Telluria mixta: one gene and its partner. The protein of the gene in region 1 binds, or shares a complex with, the protein of each later gene. Links are inferred from orthologs where the notes say so. Each region holds a gene or a part of one and is shown on either strand. Other genes may lie near its edges.

The links. The genes of interacting proteins can lie anywhere in the genome.
Region 2: the proteins of eno (region 1) and P0M04_RS14960 are in contact, whole or in part, in a solved structure (PDB 2FYM), measured with the Escherichia coli proteins. The link is inferred for Telluria mixta from one-to-one orthologs.

What each region holds. Positions count from the first base shown.
Region 1 is NZ_CP119520.1:3,615,048-3,620,456, reverse strand. The notes cover bases 2,421-5,409. They hold eno (phosphopyruvate hydratase), read right to left. Parts: upstream 4,564-5,409; coding sequence 3,277-4,563; downstream 2,421-3,276. Other genes in these bases: kdsA (3-deoxy-8-phosphooctulonate synthase), read right to left, coding at 4,688-5,409; ftsB (cell division protein FtsB), read right to left, coding at 2,866-3,210; P0M04_RS16115 (helix-turn-helix domain-containing transcriptional regulator), read right to left, coding at 2,591-2,869; P0M04_RS16120 (PAAR domain-containing protein), read left to right, coding at 2,421-2,518. Outside these bases: P0M04_RS16135 (gamma carbonic anhydrase family protein), read left to right, coding at 1-297; Hsp33 family molecular chaperone HslO, read left to right, coding at 301-1,257; P0M04_RS16125 (Dps family protein), read left to right, coding at 1,369-1,857; more of P0M04_RS16120, read left to right, coding at 2,108-2,420. UniProt on the Escherichia coli protein: Catalyzes the reversible conversion of 2-phosphoglycerate (2-PG) into phosphoenolpyruvate (PEP). It is essential for the degradation of carbohydrates via glycolysis.
Region 2 is NZ_CP119520.1:3,364,437-3,369,402, forward strand. Bases 1-3,756 are described here. They hold P0M04_RS14960 (Rne/Rng family ribonuclease), read right to left. Parts: upstream 3,396-3,756; coding sequence 201-3,395; downstream 1-200. In the rest of the region: P0M04_RS14965 (RluA family pseudouridine synthase), read left to right, coding at 4,218-4,966. UniProt on the Escherichia coli protein: Endoribonuclease that plays a central role in RNA processing and decay. Required for the maturation of 5S and 16S rRNAs and the majority of tRNAs. Also involved in the degradation of most mRNAs.

The DNA of each region.
Region 1 (5,409 bases):
AACGTCACCGTCGGCCACCAGGCGATGCTGCACGGCTGCACTGTCGGCGACGGCGCGCTGATCGGCATCCAGGCCGTGGTGCTGAACGGCGCGAAGATCGGCAAGGGCTGCCTCGTGGGAGCCGGCGCTGTGGTCACCGAAGGCAAGGAATTCCCGGACGGTTCGCTGATCCTGGGCGCCCCGGCCAAGGTGGTACGCACGCTTACGGAAGACGACCTGCTCCGCCTGCAGCGCAGCGCCGAAAGCTATATCGAGCGCGGCAAACGCTTCAAGGCGGAGCTCAAGAAAATCGGATAAAGAATGACGACTGATACCAGCAAGGACACCCTCCAGAAATTTATCTTCGACAACGCAGCCGTGCGCGGCGAGCTCGTCGAGATCTCCAATGCGTGGCGCGAGATCCAGTCGCGCCACGTCTACCCGAAGGCGGTGCGCGCCTTGCTGGGCGAAATGGTCGCCGCGGCGGCGCTGTTGTCCGCCAACCTCAAGTTCAACGGCTCGATCGTCATGCAGATCCATGGCGACGGCCTGGTGAAGCTGCTCGTCGTCGAGTGCGACGCGAACCTGCGCATGCGCGCCACCGCCAAGCTGAGCGAAGGCGCCGAGGTGCCGGACGACGCGTCCGTCGCCCAGTTGCTGAACCAGCACGGCCGCGGCCGCTTCGTGATCACGCTCGACCCGCAGGACAAGGTCCCGGGCCAGCAGCCGTACCAGGGCGTCGTACCGCTCGTCGGCGAAGACATGGCGACCGTCATCGAGAACTACATGCTGCGCTCGGAACAGATGGATACCAAGCTGTGGCTGGCGGCCGACGAGCATGTCGCACGCGGCCTGCTGCTGCAAAAGTTGCCGCGCAATTCCAATGTCGAAGGCCAGGTCAAGCAGGCCAGCGAGGAAGAAGACCTCGAGACGTGGACCCGCGCCATCATGCTGGGCCAGACCTTGAAGCAGGAAGAACTGCTCACGACCGACGTGGAAACGCTGCTCCGCCGCCTGTTCTGGGAAGAGACGATCCGCGTGTTCGACCCGCTGCATCCGGAATTCCACTGCTCGTGCTCGCGCGAAAAAGTCGGCAACATGCTCAAGATGCTGGGTAAGGAAGAAGTCGAGTCCGCCCTGCACGACCTGGGTGAGCTGGGCATCAACTGCGACTTCTGCGGCAAGCACTACGGCTTCGACGCCGTCGACTGCGCGCAATTGTTCGCCAGCGACACGACGGCCGACGGTTTGACGCCCGCGTCCAGCGTGAAGCACTGATCGCGCGGGGACGTCATTGACGCCCCCTATCATTTTGATTGGGAATATAAACTGCCGCTATTGATAGTTCCTGCTAAGCTGTCATCAATGACACTGAGACAGGAGAGCACCATGAGCAGCAACATCAATATCGGCATCAGCACCGAAGACCGCGCGAACATTGCCAATGCCCTGTCGCGCGTCCTCGCCGACAGCTACATGCTGTACCTGAAGACCCATAACTTCCACTGGAACGTGACGGGTCCGATGTTCCAGACGCTGCACATCATGTTCATGGAACAGTACACGGAACTGTGGAACGCGCTGGACAATATCGCCGAACGCATCCGCGCCCTGGGCCATTTCGCACCGGGTACTTATGCCCGCTTCGTGGAACTGTCGTCCATCAAGGAAGAAGCCGGTGTGCCGAACGCACAGGAAATGATCCGCCAACTGGTCGATGGCCAGGAAGCGCTGATCCGCACCGTGCGCGAAGCGTTCAAGATCGCCGACGAGGCCAATGACCAGCCGAGCGCCGGCATGCTGAGCGACCGCATGGAGATCCACGAAAAAAATGCGTGGATGCTGCGTTCCTTCCTCGAGAACGGCCAGTCTGCCTGACACCGCTTTTGCCGCAGACGACCTGTCGCTACAGGTCGATGCGGCATCGTCTTTATTGCCGGTCGGAAGTCAACCGCCAACCCTGTCGGAATTGCCTGATTCCGGATGTCCGGCCGGTTCGACTTGCGCTGCATCAATTGGCATACATCAACGACACGTTTCAATGGCCTCCAGTGTACGAACCCGTGCACTTATCACCGGGAATGTGTCGCCTTTTCGCGTCCCGTTTTGCAAACTTTTGGAGAACCGGATGAAATCAGTACGTGCCAATGATGCAGCGTCCAACGCCAACACAGCCGCGCCCCGTAGTAAAGTCATCGCCCGCTACCCCATCGCCACGATCGGCTCGCGCACCCGCCGCGGCGGTGAAGTCGTGCTCGCGTCGCGGGGCGAGCCTGCCGACGATTACCGCATCGCCTGCGTCGGCGACCGGGTGCGCTATCCGGACGGCAGCGAGAGCGTGATCGTGTCGGGTGCCGGGCATGCGTCGACGTATGCGAACCGGCCGATCGCCCTCGTGGGCAGCCATATCGCGAACGGCGACCGCATCGTCGCGCGCGCGGAGAGCATCGGCGAGATCGTCGTCATGGAAGGAGAACCGATTCCCGGCCTGCTGGAGCCGGGTTATGCGCCGCCGGCCGCCGTCGGGGCCAGCGCCTGACGGGCGGCCCGTCGGCGTGCGCGGCTGCAATCAGTCAGCGGCAGCGAACGCCGGCGGGCGCGAGAAGTTTGATCAGTTGGGCGCGCCGTCGGCCGGACGGTGCAAGTCGATGACCTTCATGATCGCCAGCAGACTGTCGAGGCCCATCTCGCCGCGATTCATGGCGGCGGCGAGCAGGTCGCGCTGCAGGCCGGCCGCGGCGGCCAGGTGCGTGAGGCCCGCGGAGCGCGCGACGAGCTTCAGCGCCTCCGTCATGGTCTCGGGATCGCCGGCATCGAACGCGGCGGCGAGATAGCCTGCGACGGCCTCGAGCGTATCGAGCGCCGGCGGGGAAGCATCCGTGGGGGTCATGGCGTGCCCTTCTTGACCTTCGGCGGCGGTGGCGGCGGCGGTTCCGTCATCATGACGGCCGGCTTCTCGTCCTTGCGCAATACCTGCACGAAGATCTCGTTCGACTTGATCATGCCCAGTTCGTAGCGCGCGCGTTCCTCGACGGCGCCGAGGCCATCCTTCAGGTCGCGCACTTCCGATTCCAGCTTGGCATTGCGGGCTTTCAGCTGTTCGGTCTTGGCACGGGAGGCCGCCACCTGGGATTCCAGGTCGGCCACGGTAAGCCAGCCGCCCTTCCCCAACCACAGGGGATACTGGATCAGCAGCAGCAGGGCTGCCAGGGCAAGGGTGATGAGACGCATGGATGAATACGGCTGGCGGGATAACGACACGGGCCCGGCGAACGAACCCGTGTCCATACTACAGCATTACTTCAGGTTATAGAAAGCATCGCGGCCCGGGTAGCTGGCGATGTCGCCCAGGTCTTCCTCGATGCGCAGCAGCTGGTTGTACTTGGCCATGCGGTCCGAACGCGACAGCGAGCCCGTCTTGATCTGCAGGGCGTTCATGCCGACGGCGATGTCGGCGATGGTCGAGTCTTCGGTCTCGCCCGAACGGTGCGAGATCACGGCCGTGTAGCCAGCGCGCTTGGCCATCTCGATGGCGGCGAAGGTCTCGGTCAGGGTGCCGATCTGGTTGATCTTGATCAGGATCGAGTTGCCGATGCCCTTCTGGATGCCTTCTTTCAGGATCTTGGTGTTGGTGACGAACAGGTCGTCGCCCACCAGTTGCACCTTCTTGCCCAGGGCGGCGGTCAGCGTTGCCCAGCCTTCCCAGTCGCCTTCGGCCATGGCGTCCTCGATCGAGACGATCGGGTACTTGTCGCACCAGGTGGCCAGCATGTTGGTGAAGTCCTGGGCCGACAGCTGCAGGCCGCCTTCGCCTTCCAGCACGTACTTGCCGTCCTTGTAGAACTCGCTGGCGGCGCAGTCCAGGCCGATGGCGATGTCCTGGCCGGCCACGTAGCCTGCCTGCTCGATCGCTTGCATGATCAGCTTGATGGCTTCTTCATGGTTCGCGACGGACGGAGCAAAGCCGCCTTCGTCGCCGACGGCCGTGTTCAGGCCCTTGCTGTGCAGGATCTTCTTCAGGGTGTGGAACACCTCGGCGCCGTAGCGCACGGCTTCCTTGAACGACGGAGCGCCGACCGGGATGATCATGAATTCCTGGATGTCCAGGTTGTTGTCGGCGTGCGCGCCGCCGTTGATGACGTTCATCATCGGCACCGGCATCTGCATCGCGCCCGAACCGCCGAAGTAGCGGTACAGCGGCAGGCCGGCTTCTTCAGCGGCGGCCTTGGCGACGGCCATGGAGACGGCCAGCATCGCGTTCGCGCCCAGGCGGCTCTTGTTCTCGGTGCCGTCCAGGTCGATCAGGGTGCGGTCCAGGAATGCCTGTTCGTTGGCGTCCAGGCCCATGATGGCTTCGCTGATCTCGGTGTTGATGTTCTCGCAGGCCTGCAGCACGCCCTTGCCGAAGTAACGCTTCGGATCGCCGTCGCGCAGCTCGATGGCTTCGCGCGAACCGGTCGATGCGCCCGACGGGACGGCGGCACGGCCCATCACGCCGGATTCCAGCAGCACATCGCACTCGACGGTCGGATTGCCGCGCGAGTCGATGATTTCGCGGCCGATGATATCAACGATAGCACTCATGGTAGTTCAATCTCCAGAAAGTAAAAAAAGCCAAAGCGAGAAACGGGCGCCGAGCCGCATGGCGCGCCGCTGCTTGATCAGTCCGGGCAGCGCTCAACGGGTAATTCTCGCGCCGCCCCACATATCATTGAAAATCGGATTCGATAAAACCCGCCTTCTTGACGATGCGGTCGATATCGACCAGGGTGGTCAGCAAATCCTTCATGCGGGCGAGCGGCACGGCATTGGGGCCGTCCGACAGCGCGCACGCGGGATTCGGGTGTGTTTCCATGAACAGGCCCGACACGCCCGCCGCGACGGCGGCGCGCGCCAGCACGGGCACGTGCTCGCGCTGGCCGCCGGACGACGTCCCCTGCCCGCCTGGCAGCTGCACCGAGTGGGTGGCGTCGAACACGATCGGGCAGTTCGACTCGCGCATGATGGCGAGCGAACGCATGTCGGAAACCAGGTTGTTGTAGCCGAACGAGACGCCGCGCTCGCATGCCATGAACTGGTCGGGCAGGCCCGCTTCCGCAGCTGCGGCGCGTGCCTTGTCGATCACGTTCTTCATGTCGCCCGGGGCCAGGAACTGGCCCTTCTTGATGTTCACGGGCTTGCCGGAACGGGCGCAGGCGTTGATGAAGTCGGTCTGGCGGCACAGGAAGGCCGGCGTCTGCAGCACGTCGACGACGCTCGCGACGACCGGGATCTCTTCTTCCGTATGCACGTCGGTCAGCACGGGCACGCCGATTTCCTTGCGCACGTCGGCCAGGATCTCCAGGCCTTTTTCCATGCCGGGACCGCGGAACGATTTGCCGGACGAACGGTTCGCCTTGTCGAACGACGATTTATAGATGAACGGGATGC
Region 2 (4,966 bases), 250 kb from region 1 along the record:
TTGGGCGCAACAGCGCCGGACGGTTCGTCGCGGGTACTCATGCGCGTACGCATGGAACAGAGCTTCGGCGCATGTCGCGCGAAGGGACCGGGCTTACCAAAGACGATCCTGCCTTTTTCGACGCCGCCATCGTAGCACAGGAAGCAAAAAGGGAAGCCGAAGCTTCCCTTTTTTACGATGCCGACGCGCTTATTGGCTCGTTATTGGCGTGTATCCACCTGGATCAGCGGCTCGTCGACCGGCGGCGGCGCCGGCTTGCGCGTGCGGCGCGGACGTGCCGGCGGCTCCACCTGCGCGGCCGCTTCCTGGGCGGCGCGCAGCTTTTCCGGATCCGTCGACGCGAGCGTCAGGCCGGCTTTCTCGAGCAGGTCGTTCAGGTTGGCCGGTGCTGCGGCGACCGGTGCCGGGGCCGGTGCGGCGGCAACCGGTGCCGCTTGCGCGACGACAGGTTGTTCGGCCTCGACCGGAGCCGATACCGGCGCCGACACAGGAGCAGGAGCAGAAGCAGGCGCAGCGGCCGGGGCTTCGACGGTGGTTTCGACCGGCTGGGCGGCTGCATCGGCCTCGGCCTTGTCGGCGACGGCGGCGGCGACCGACTCGGTGGTCGGGAACGGCCACGGCGTCTGGGCAGCCGGGGCGGCCTCGACGACAGGTTCGGCCGGCGCGGCGGCCTGCTCAGCTGCAGCCGCTGCGGCAGCGGCCGCAGCCTGTTCAGCCTGGGCGCGGGCCGCTTCCGCCTGCTCGGCGGCAGCCTTCTCGGCGGCGGCTTTCACAGCGGCAGCCTTGACCGATTCCGTGGTCGGGAACGGCCACGGACCCAGTGCGACGGCCTTGACGGGCGCCGCCTCAGGCTTGGTTTGTGCAGCTTTCGCTTCGGCCTGGACCTTGGCGGCTTCCTCGTCGGCCACCGGCGTGAAGGCCGGTGCTTCGCCTTCGACGACGTCCTGCTCGGCGCCCTCGACCTGGTCACGGTCGCGACGGTTGCGGTTGCGGCCGCCACGACGGCGACGGCGGCGCGGCTCGTCGCCATGCGCGTCCGTTTCCAGTTCCTCGTTATCCGGGCCGACGGTCGCTACCGCTGCGTTCGCCGTCACCGGCTTCAGCGCTTCCGGAATCTGCGGCTCGCCGGCCAGCGTGATGGCCGCCTGGGCCGCCACGGCCTGGGCGGCATTCAGCTCTTCGCTCTTGGCCTCGGCCGGGGCGCGTTCGGTGCGTTCCGTACGCTCGGCACGCTCGCCACCTTCACGCGGCGGGCGCGGCTGGCGCGGTGCGCGTTCCGGACGTTCGCCACGCTCCGGACGCTCGCCGCGTTCGGCACGCTCGCCTCGCGGGGCCTGCGGCTGTGCATCCGCCGTGACGGCTGCCTGTTCGCGCGGCTCGCGGGCTTCGCGCGGTTGACGCGGCTGGCGCGGCGGACGTGCCGGCTTGCCTTCGGCCTCGACCGGCTTGGCGCCTTCCACGGCGGCGTTCACATCGCGTTCCTCGCGCTCGGCGCGGTTGCGGCCATTGCCGCCGGCGGTGGCGTTGCGGCCGCCGCGGGCGTTGCGCGGGCCACGGCCGGCGCGCTCGCCGCGTTCGCCGGCAGCCGGTGCCGCTTCAGCGGGCTTGGGCGGTGCGACCGGGGCGGGTGGCGGGGCGATCGGGACCTGACGGCCGAAGAAGAAGTTGCGCAGCTTGGCGAAGAAACCTTCCTGGACCGGCGGCGCGTAGGCCGGCGCGGCGGGCGCGGCCGCTGCCGGGGCGGGCGCCTCGACCGGCTTGGCCGGCTGGCGGTCGACCACCGGTGCCGGCTGGGCCGGGGTGATCGTCTTGACGACGGCTTCCTGGCGCGGCTTCGCTTCTTCCTTCTGGCGCTTGGCGAAGGCCATGTCCGTGTCGGCCGACTCGGCCATCGTGTAGCTGGCGGCGTCGTCGTCCAGGCGCGGATCGTCGTGCTTGATGCGCTCGAGCTTGTAGTGCGGGGTTTCCAGGTGCTTGTTCGGGACCAGGATGACCGTGATGCGGTGGCGCGTCTCGATCTTGAGCACTTCGCCGCGCTTTTCGTTCAGCAGGAAAGCGGCGACGTCGACCGGGACCTGGACGTGGATCGCGGCCGAGTTCTCCTTCATCGCCTCTTCCTGGATGATGCGCAGCACCTGCAGGGCGGACGATTCGGTATCGCGGATGTGGCCGGTGCCCGAGCAGCGCGGGCAGGTCACGTGCGAACCTTCCGACAGCGACGGACGCAGGCGCTGGCGCGACAGTTCCATCAGGCCGAAGCGCGAGATCTTGCCCATCTGGACGCGTGCACGGTCATGGTGCAGGGCATCCTTCAGGCGCTGTTCCACTTCGCGCTGGTTCTTGGCGACTTCCATGTCGATGAAGTCGATGACGATCAGGCCACCCAGGTCGCGCAGGCGCAGCTGGCGGGCCACTTCGTCGGCCGCTTCGCAGTTGGTGTTGAAGGCGGTCGTCTCGATGTCCGAACCGCGCGTCGCGCGCGCCGAGTTGACGTCGATGGAGACGAGGGCTTCCGTGTGGTCGATCACGATCGCGCCGCCGGACGGCAGCGGGACGGTGCGCGAATACGCGGTCTCGATCTGGTGTTCGATCTGGAAACGGGAGAACAGCGGCACGTCGTCCGTGTAGCGCTTCACGCGGTGCGCCATGTCGGGCATCACGTGGCTCATGAACTGCTGGGCCTGGTCGAAGATCTCGTCGGTGTCGATCAGGACTTCGCCGATGTCAGGCTGGAAATAGTCGCGGATGGCGCGGATGACCAGCGAGGACTCTTGATAGATCAGGAACGGACCGGGGGCCGACTTGCCGGCGCCTTCGATCGCGCGCCACAGTTGCATCAGGTAATTCAGGTCCCACTGGAGTTCTTCGACGTTGCGGCCGATACCGGCGGTGCGGGCGATGACCGACATACCCTGCGGCAGGTCCAGCTTGTCCATCGTCTCGCGCAGTTCCTGGCGCTCTTCGCCTTCGACGCGGCGCGACACGCCGCCACCCCGCGGATTGTTCGGCATCAGGACCAGGTAGCGGCCGGCCAGCGAGATGAACGAGGTCAGGGCCGCGCCCTTGTTGCCGCGTTCTTCCTTTTCGACCTGGACCATGATTTCCTGGCCTTCGCGCAGGGCTTCCTTGATCGTGCAGTTGCGGACGTCGACGCCGTCGCGGAAATAGGAGCGGGCAACTTCTTTGAAGGGGAGGAAACCGTGGCGCTCTTCGCCGTAGCTGACGAAGCAGGCTTCAAGAGAGGGTTCGATGCGGGTGATGACGCCTTTGTAGATATTCGACTTTCGCTGTTCGCGACCGGCGGTCTCGATATCGATGTCGATCAGTTTCTGGCCATCGACGATCGCTACGCGCAGCTCCTCTTGCTGCGTAGCGTTAAACAACATACGTTTCATTTTTATAAACTCCGCGACCCGTGGGCCGTTTCATGCCGTCTTTATGCAAGAGCGGCGAAAGTACAGGGATGTACGCGGGGAAGGGAGTGTTGGCGGTGGTATGCCCGGGGTGTGACACGGCATGGCCGGCCACAGGGCGCAGTGGCGTCGAACGTAATTGCCCGCGCACGAACGTCCTTGCCGGCCCGGGCGGCCCGATCGGGGCGGCACAGGGGCTGGCAAGCGGTGCGACACAGCCAGATCTTCAGTCGGCGTGCATGCCGGGGAGCGGAAGGGTGTTGGCGAAACGGGCGCTCCGGGGCGTGAAGACCGCGGTGCGTACTGCGCACCTGCAGGATCTTCCCGGATGACTGTCTTCAACAACACTGCTACAGCTCACGACGGTCTAGCGGCTCCTTACTTCGGGTCGGGCAAACGGCAAGCGTTATCGACGCCATCACCCGGCGAGCCGACCCTGCGGCCGGCTTGCCGGTACTTATCCTTACAGTTCCAAACAATCCAATCCTGCATCCTGTGCGGCTACCCGATTGCAACTGCGGTGCAACCCAGGTTCGCACAGGAATGTGCGTACACATCTAGAAATCCTTGAAATCCGCCGCTGCGCTTTCGCATTGTCGCTGCGATGCCGCGACACTGCTGCCGCTTGCGACGGTTTGGGGATTCCGTTTTTTTCCATCGAATTTGCATTTTGGCGGGGCCGATGGAGACGCCCCTGTGTAAAATATCGTTTTAATTCTTACACCTGCAGAGGTTTGACCGCCGCCTGTCGATTATATATTCAAAATGAAGGACTTAGAGAGAATTTCTGGGAAGACAGAGCGAATGACCTTGCAAAACGATGTTGTTCCCCCTTCATCACAGACAGATAGCCGCCCCCCTGCCACTGCTCAGTTTGTCACAATCACCGAGGAAGAAGCAGGCCAGCGCATCGATAACTACCTGCTGCGCGTCTGCAAAGGTGTCCCAAAAAGCCATATTTACCGGATCCTGCGCTCTGGCGAAGTGCGCGTGAACAAAGGCCGCATCGACCAGTTGTACCGCCTGGCGACGGGCGACATCGTCCGTATCCCGCCTGTCCGCATTGCCGAAAAGGCCGCCGGCAGCGCCCCTGTGCCGGGCGCGGAATTTGCCATCGTGCACGAAGACAGCCACCTGCTCGTGATCGACAAGCCGGCTGGCGTAGCCGTGCACGGCGGTTCGGGCGTGTCGTATGGCGTCATCGAACAATTGCGTGCGGCCCGGCCGGATGCCAAATTCCTGGAACTGGTGCACCGCCTGGACCGTGAAACGTCCGGCTTGCTGCTGCTTGCAAAGAAACGTTCCGCGTTGACGAGCCTGCACGAGCAGATGCGCGACGGCACAACCGACAAGCGCTACCTGACCATGGTCGCGGGTGACTGGCGCAATCCGCGCCAGCACGTGAAATTGCCGCTACATAAATACACGACGCCGGATGGCGAGCGTCGCGTCGTCGTGCAGGCCGGCGGTCAGGAAGCACATACGGTATTCAACCTGCTGCGCAAATGGCCGGAATACGCCTTGCTGGAGGCGGAGCTCAAGACGGGGCGCAC